2 regions of the Lentibacillus cibarius genome follow, and region 2 is predicted to be linked to the other one. Evidence: riboswitches for the same ligand, from Rfam matches in the RefSeq annotation. Region 2 holds a riboswitch; the other holds the start of a gene.
The links. A riboswitch is a leader RNA that binds a small molecule or an ion and turns the genes downstream of it on or off. The one in region 2 is predicted to bind cobalamin.
Positions count from the first base shown of each region.

Region 1 (4,443 bases), 590 kb from region 2:
ATCTACGGCCAGGCAAAACAGATCATCCCCGCCAAATTGCGTTTCTCCTGTTCCGAAAATGGCCATATGGTCCGGTTTATAGCCAACTTCCAGGATAAAGTCCTTTACCTCATCAGGCGTTGCACCCATATCCCAGGTGAATGTTCCGAGAAAAATCATATCGTAAGCTGCTGCATCAACAGGTGGATCGATACCTATTCGGTGCACGTCCACTATCGCACCATCCGCCATTAAGTAATCAGTGATTATTTCCGCGGCTTCCTTTGTGTTACCACTATAGGATAAATACGCTATGAGACATCTCAACTTTCACACCACTCACATTCCTCAACATCATTAGCCGTTGATCGGACATAATACGTTGTCTTCAAGCCTTCGCGCCACGCTTGCAAATGCAAGTTAAGCAAAACAGATGCTTTAATCGTATGTGGCACGTAAAAATTGAACGAAATACTCTGGTCAATATGCTTCTGCCGGGCTGCGTTCTGCCGGACAGACAAGCGCTGATCGACAATGTAGGCCGAGCGCCGATAAATGCTGTACGTGTGATGATCCAAGTCCGGTGCGGTGAAAGGTATTTTAAAGTCTTTCTTTTCTTCAAAATAAAACGGCTGGAATACCGGGTCGATGCTGGCTGTTGAGCCGGCGATCATCGATGTGGACGAGTTCGGTGCTACCGCCATTAAATAGCCGTTGCGGATGCCGTAAGTGGCCACGTCACGCTGCAGTTGCTCCCATTTTTCCCCTGTATACCCTTTGTCGGTGAAATACTTACCTGTTTGCCACTTGCTTCCGGTAAACACCGGGTAACTGCCTTTTTCGTGGCTTAGCTCCATACTCGTCCGGATGGTCAGATAGGCGATTTTTTCATACAGTTCATCAGCATAGGCTACCGCTTCTTCTGATTCCCATTGAATATGTTTTTTAGCGAGAAGATGGTGCCAGCCGAATGTGCCGAGTCCAATAGCACGGTATTTCCGGTTCGTCAGCTGGGTTTGGGTAAGTGGCAGTGTGTTAATATCTATCACATTGTCCAACATGCGCACTTGAATCCGAATGAGCCGCTCCAGCACCTGGTCCGGCACGGCGCGTCCAAGATTGATCGAACTTAAGTTACAAACGACATAGTCACCTGGTTTATATTTTTGAACAATGGTCCCGTCCTCTTCCGTCACTTCTTCCAAAAATTCCGTCGGGGACTGATTTTGCGTAATTTCCGTGCACAAGTTGGAGCAGTAAATCATGCCCTCGTGCGGATTGTTGTTTTGCCGGTTCACTTCATCACGGTAAAACATAAATGGTGTGCCCGATTCGAGCTGTGACTTCATGATACGTTTCATGATATCGATCGCTGGGACGACACGTTTCGTCAACTTGTCTGAAGCTACACATTCCAGATAGCGTTCACGCCACGATCCGTCACCTTTTTCTTCATCATAGAAATCCTCGAGTGAATACCCCATCACTTGCCGGACTTCATGCGGATCAAATAAATACCAGTCACCTCGGTTCTCTACCTGTTCCATGAAATAATCTGGCAGACAAACACCGGTGAAAATGTCATGTGCACGCATGCGTTCATCACCATTGTTCAGTTTTAAATCGAGGAAAGCCTCAATATCGGCATGCCACACATCCAAATAAATAGCAATCGCGCCTTTGCGTGTCCCGAGTTGATCAACGCTCACCGCCGTGTTATTCAATTGCTTGATCCACGGCACGACACCGCTGGACATACCTTTAAACCCTTTAATGGAACTACCACGGCCGCGAATTTTACCCATATAAACGCCGATACCACCACCATTCTTGGAAAGCTTGGCAATGGCCGTGTTGCTGTCATAAATCGACTGCAGGCTGTCATCAACCGTGTCGATAAAACAGCTCGACAATTGTCCGTGCGTTTTACCAGCATTCGTCATGGTCGGCGTAGCAACGGTCATATACAGATTGCTCAGTGCCCAATACGCCTCAGCGACATACTGGTACCGGTGTGTCGGTTCCTCATCCTGCATCAGGTGCATGGCAATGATCATCCAACGCTCTTGCGGCAATTCATATGTATGATTGTCATGGTCAGTGGCGAGATATCGTGTTGCCAGTGTATACAAGCCAAGATAATTAAATAGCAAGTCCCGCTCCGGCTCGATAATATTACTGAAATAGTCAATTTCTTCTTTTGTATATTTGTGAAGAAAACTATCTGTGTAAATCCCTTTGTCGGTAAGTGTTTCAATCAGCTGATAAAAATCCCCGTAGCGATTGCCAGCATCATATCCCCTGTTAGTCGCTGCCGCTTCATATAACGTCTGTAAATAGAGTCGACTCGCCACATACGTCCAGTCAGGGTTTACTTCATCAATGTTTTCCAGCGCCCATTTGATGACGTGATCAGTTGTCACCGCTGCATCTGCTTTATGTATTTTTGCAAATAATAATTCCTTGTCGACATTTAACCCCTGAGTCGCCCTATCAATTAAGCTTGTCCATCGATCCGTTACTGCTGATATCATGTTTCTCCCCCTTAATGACAAAGGCGCAAGCGACCTTGCAGGCTAAGAACGCGACGTCCTGTCCGGGCGCCTGCACTAGCACGTCCTGTAAATCGTAGCCGGACGTGGCTCATCTTTGTCAGTAAAAATTGTATTGCTTCATTTTTTAAATTCTTATCCTACATAAAAAACCGCTCACCCTTATGGATGAACGGAGGCAAAACGACAGAAAGACGTACGAATCCCTATCATTTTACCACCCGCTTTCCCCGAGGAATGGACGTATCAAACGATGGCAGGTCTCCTGGCTTGTGTTTCTTTCTACTGAGGACCTTCCCGTCATTGCCGCCATGAAGCTGGCAATACAGTGGTTTTCCTGGTCGTCCACATCTACAGTTGCGGGGACAGCTCCGGATTTACACCGGATTCCCTTTTAAGACAACGTGCGTCACCATCATTCGTAATTACTACATATAGTGTTTTCTTGATTGAATATTTTCAATATATTGTGCTTTAATCTTACCATAGAATGTATATCCATTCAACCGCCACTTAAAAAATACATAGAATGAAACCTCAATCAACCGTGGATTTACTAGCGTTTATCGTATGGAATAAAAATTATTCGACATAGAAAGATGAAACCCAATTATATGATATAGCTAATGCCGTGGGTGAAGATATAGAATATAAAATTACCATGTTAATATTATACGCTATTCCAACCAATGAATAAGCTATATTAATATGCAAAATATAAAAATGGTACAACAGAATTATCCAAAAGTATCCATTTTTATGTTAAGCTTTTAATGTCGGTTTATATTTTTCTTAGTCTAATTTTGCCGATATCGGTCGAGTATTGGCCAAACGGTTAAAGAAACGAACTAAACCTATAAAAGTTCTTTCATTTTACAAAAAACAACATATAAATTGATTTCCCTACGAAAAGACTAAAAACAGTATAACAAGTCCCTACCATCGCTACTTTTGCAGCAATAATGGACAAAGCAGCGCCATATTTGTAACGACCAGAGTAAGCATCTTAAAGTGATCCTGCACAAATCCGGGTGACCGGGATAGATTACTTCCATTTTCCTGGGGAAGTGTGCTGTATATCCTGCAAACTAATCGACATGCTATCCATAGAAAGGATGATGATCATGAACAAAAAACTGATTGATTGGCCAACATTTATTGGCGCTTTAGTCATATTGCTTGCAGTCTCCATTCCACTTGCCGTATTTCCTAAGTCCGGGAAAGAAATTGTTAATATGGCAAATAACTTTATGACCGGCAATTTTGGGGTACTTTATTTAATTTTTGGACTGGCTACTTTTGCCTTTCTTATTTATGTTTCCTTCAGTAAAAATGGTCAAATTAAACTTGGTGACCAAGATTCTGAGAAGGAATTTGGTACGTTTTCTTGGGCAGCAATGCTTTTCGCTGCCGGTATCGGCTCTAGTATCCTGTATTGGGCAATGATTGAGTGGGCTCATTATTATCAAGGTCCGCCATTTGGTATAGAAGGAGAATCCAAGGAAGCCATTCAATGGGCGCCGGCATATGGGATTTTCCATTGGGGACCGATGGCATGGGCCATTTATACGTTACCATCCCTGCCAATTGCTTATTTCTATTATGTACGAAAAAAACCAGTTCTGAAAATAAGTGAAGCGGTTCGGCCGGTTCTTGGTAAGTTAGTCGACACACCGCTTGGTAATATCATTGATGTGTTATTTATGTTCGGGCTCATGGGAGGTGCCGGGACAACGCTAGCACTTGGGACACCGATGATTGCCCAGGGCGTGAATGATGTTACCGGATTGCCGCCAAATTTGGTTACGAAAACCATTATCATGCTGCTATGTACAACCATTTTTGCCATTAGTGCATACTCGGGGCTCCGGCGCGGCATTAAAGTGTTGAGTGATGTCAACTTATGGCTTGC
Region 1 covers NZ_VCIA01000001.1:1,747,444-1,751,886, forward strand. Annotated here, with positions in the region: gene FFL34_RS08325 (flavodoxin) at 1-306, opposite strand, end outside; gene FFL34_RS08330 (ribonucleoside-diphosphate reductase subunit alpha) at 303-2,513, opposite strand; cobalamin riboswitch at 2,770-2,963, opposite strand; gene FFL34_RS08335 (BCCT family transporter) at 3,656-4,443, shown strand, end outside.
Region 1: another riboswitch for cobalamin. It lies ahead of FFL34_RS08330 (ribonucleoside-diphosphate reductase subunit alpha); the one in region 2 lies ahead of FFL34_RS11520 (ABC transporter substrate-binding protein).

Region 2 (4,443 bases):
CGATGAAAACCTTATAATAGCCGAATATACTAGTAAAACAGAGAAAGTTGCTCGTAAGATTATTTTGAACAATGTTACTTACATTTTTAATTTAATCGAAGATGTCGATAATATAATTTTTAAATTTAAAGAACGACGGTATAGTAGTACACAAAGAGGAATTAACAGGATGGTATATGAGTGATAGATATCTTCAAATTTCTAAGAGAAATCCCCATCTAGAAATAGGTGGGGATTATTTGACGCTTACGAAAAAACTAAAGAATCTTATAGAAAAGAATTTAAATGACACCCAAAGAGTAGAAAGCTTTTTTGAAAAATAAACTATATAAGCAATCAACGAGGGTAAGAACTTCATCTCTCCGGTTATTTCAGCAAGCGGCTCCAAGAAAACTGTTGATAACTATGCAACAAAAGGGCGCTATTCCGGAGTAAAGAACAGTGTCCAAATAGCCATTGTAGGACAATATTGTGGCCAGAGTAGAATGCACTCTTCTTAATATGACTGAGGTGAATAAATGCTTAAACATATTTTGTTTTTCTTAGCAATGTTAGTTGTTATGTCGATACTGAACCTCACGCTACCTTTCTATAATCAGCACATATTGGAAATAATAGGTATCTTATTCGTTGCTACATTTTTTAATTGGCTTGTAAACTTGCCAGTATTTAAAAAAACAGGTGAAGACTAATCGTATTAAAACAATAGAGCGCTATCACGGAATATAATGAAACTGTTCCTTAATGGAATTGCAGGGGTCATTTTAGGGATTATTATTGTTGGCGTATTTAAAAATGGAGAAACTAAGATGGGATTTAATCGGATATATAATGATTATAGCTGCCTCAATATTAACTCTAATTTTATCTAAAAGAAAAAAATATAATTAAATTAATGGACAGTGACCGTATTGTCCGTGCTCGTTGCATGTTGTGGTAGCGACTACAGTGAAAATACAGACAAAGCAAGTAATAATGAAAACAATAAAAGTTGCTGTCGTTGAATCACCAATGTTAGACGTTGTAGAAATTGCAAAAGAAAATATTGAAGTTGAGATGGTTAAAATGGGTGACTACATTCAACCTAACGAAGCACTAGCAAACGAAGAGGTTGATGCACACTTTACAATGCATTTCCCAATGATGAATCAGTTTAACCAAAACTCAGATGCTGAACTAGTAGAAGTTCAGCCGATTTATTATGCTAATTTCGGCCTTTATGCAAAAGAATACGATAGTATCGAGGAGATTCCGGATGACGCAACGATTGGTATTGCAAATAATCCAGCTAACCTTGATCGTTCCCTTTGCAGTTAGCTTCACCTAATAATTTACAAAAGGGATATACTATATTATAATTTTTATTAGAAAACAAAAAAAATGAATAGTAGACAAAGAGGTTTTTTGCAGTGTTCCAAGTGAACTTAACTGTAAAACTAAGAGGGAAGTTGGTGTAAATCCAACACGGTCCCGCCACTGTAAGCGATGAGGATGGTTACAAATAATATCCACTGTGTTTCTAACACGGGAAGGAGTAACCTACCGTTAATTCGTAAGTCAGGAGACCTGCCTATTTGTGTTTAAACTTCCTCGAGGAAAGGAATGTTTAAAGTGCAGGCAATCTGTTTGTACCACAGTGTATCATACCAGATAGATTGCAAGTTATCATACTTTTATCAATGGAAGTATAATACCTATGCCTTTAACCAACGCTTTCCGCAGGAATAGCGTTTTTTTGTGTTCAAAAATAGGAGGAGGAACAGAAGTGAATGCAGAGATGTTAAAAAGATGGGGACTTATTAGTGTTATTTTATTGTTTACTATGGCCATTATCGTAGGTTGTGGTAAACCGGAATCTGATGGTAATGGGGAAGAGGAGGTTAATGATTCGAACGGTAATGAACAAGTTGATGAAGATAGTGGACAAACCTTCCCAATAACCATTACAGATGATGCAGAACGTGAAGTTACGATTGAAAATAAACCAAAATCGATTATTTCGCTTCAAGCGAGTACGACAGAAATTGTATTTGACCTTGGTTTAGGTGATAAAGTTATCGGAGTATCTGATTATAGTAATTACCCCGAAGAAACACAAGAGATCGATAAACTCGGTGGACAGGAAATCTCCGTTGAGAAGGTTCTTTCCCTACTCCCGCAAATTGCTTTTGTTACCGACTATCATTACGAAAATGCAAAGGAAACAATAAAACAGTTTGAAGAGGCGGGAATTACTGTCGTTGTTGTTGGAAGTGCCACTTCTTTCGACGATGTTTATAGTGACATAACCATGATCGCTAAAGCAACTGGAACAACAACTGAGGCAGAAGAAACGATTTCTCATATGAAAATGCGTTTAGCTGAAATCAAAGAAAAAGCTGATAAAGAAGTTACGGATAAGAAGGAAGTATGGGTGGAAGTTTCACCCGCACCAGATATTTATACAACTGGAACAAATACATTTATGAACGAAATGCTTGAGTCGATCCAGGCCATTAATGTAGCAGCAGAATATGAGGGGTGGGTTAGTTTGAGCGAGGAAGAAATTGTGAAGTTGAACCCGGAAGCAATTGTTACTACTTATGGTTATTATGTAGATAATCCACGTCAAGATGTGTTAAGTCGTGAAGGCTGGGCAGAAGTACCGGCTGTTAAAAATGAACACGTCGTTGATGTAAATAACGATACTGTAACCAGACCAGGCCCTCGGTTAATTGAAGGAGTCGAGACACTTGCGGAGCTTGTTTACCCTGAAGTTTTCAAAAAGTAAAATAGGCTGGCTGTATATTCTATGCGGAGGAGTCGCGCTTGGTACAGCCCTTCTTGGTTTAATAATGAGTAGTGTCCATGTCTCGATAGATACGATTTCACATATTATTTTGGATAAAACGTTACATATCAATTTACTTAATGAAGTACCAAAAAATGAAGAAATGATTATTTGGAATATCCGGTTACCGCGGGTGTTACTCGCTTTTTGTGTTGGTGCATCACTTGGACTTGCCGGAGCAGCATTTCAAGGATTATTACGGAACCCATTAGCAGATCCCTATACCATAGGGGTTTCATCGGGTGCATCTTTAGGTGCTGTATTTGTATTATTTTTTCAATTTTCGATTGTTGGTATAGAAAATTTCACCTTGCCGATTGTAGCGGTTATTACTGGCTTCTTAACACTTTTTATTGTGTTCGGTCTCGTTCGATTAAGTAGTAGAAGTCTGGCAGTTGAAACAATCATATTAGCTGGAATTATTGTAAGTGCTTTTATTGGAGCAATTGTCTCCTTGATTATTTCATTAAGTGATCGAGATGCAATGACACAAATTATTTACTGGTTGTACGGAAGTGTTGGAATGAGAGGTTGGAGTCATGTGAAGTTGATCGTACCGTTTATGCTTGTTGGCTCTTTCATTATCATTTATTACTACCGTGAATTAAATGCGTTAGCACTCGGTGAAGATGCGGCAGATCATATTGGTGTCAATGTGAAAAAAGGGAAAATGTTTATTTTAATTGGCGCTTCAATATTAACAGGAGCAGCGGTTGCGGTATCGGGGTCTATTGGGTTTGTTGGCCTTGTCATTCCACACCTTGTCCGTCTGGTAACTGGTCCGAATCATCGTCACGTCCTACCACTATCCATGCTCGTAGGGGGAGCGTTTCTCATTTTAGCCGATTTAGTTTCTCGGACGATTATTGCCCCGGAAGAGCTGCCAATTGGTGTCATAACGGCATTAATAGGTGCACCGGTATTTGCGCTATTGCTGACAAAAGAACGAATGTTGCGGAGGGGATCGTAATGATGCAGTTGGAAAATTTAGCAGGAGGATACATGAATCCCCCCACCATTCAGGGAGTAAATATTAAAATTGAAAAGGGTGAATTTTTTGTTTTGCTTGGCCCGAATGGAAGCGGGAAAACAACTCTTTTCAAGTTAATTACTGGGCAGTTGCCTATCCAAGGGGGAAATGTTTTCCTTGAAGGAAAGAATATTAACTCTTTTTCCAAGCTTGAAAGGGCAAAAAAACTAGCTGTTCTAACTCAAGAGATTCAAGTTTCGTTTGATTACACGGTGGAGGAAATTGTTAGTCTAGGTCGTTACCCACATCAAAAAGGAATCATAAAAATACTTTCACAGAATGATCAAACCATTATTGACGAAGTGATGGAATTAACTAAAATAAGTCATTTTCGCAACAAACCATTTCGAACAATTAGTGGTGGGGAGAAGCAACGGGTATTGTTGGCCAAAGCGTTAGTTCAGCAGCCGGAAGTATTACTTTTAGATGAGCCAACAAATCATCTGGATATTAAACACACCTTTCAAATTCTGGATTTACTAAAGAGGCAACAGCAAACAAACGGGTTAACCGTCTTTTCTATTTTACATGACTTAAATGTAGCCTCCCTTTATGCCGATCGGGTTGCTTTACTACATGAGGG
Region 2 covers NZ_VCIA01000001.1:2,338,154-2,342,596, forward strand. Annotated here, with positions in the region: gene FFL34_RS11515 (MetQ/NlpA family ABC transporter substrate-binding protein) at 934-1,317, shown strand; cobalamin riboswitch at 1,381-1,588, shown strand; gene FFL34_RS11520 (ABC transporter substrate-binding protein) at 1,766-2,770, shown strand; gene FFL34_RS11525 (FecCD family ABC transporter permease) at 2,733-3,800, shown strand; gene FFL34_RS11530 (adenosylcobinamide amidohydrolase) at 3,800-4,443, shown strand, end outside.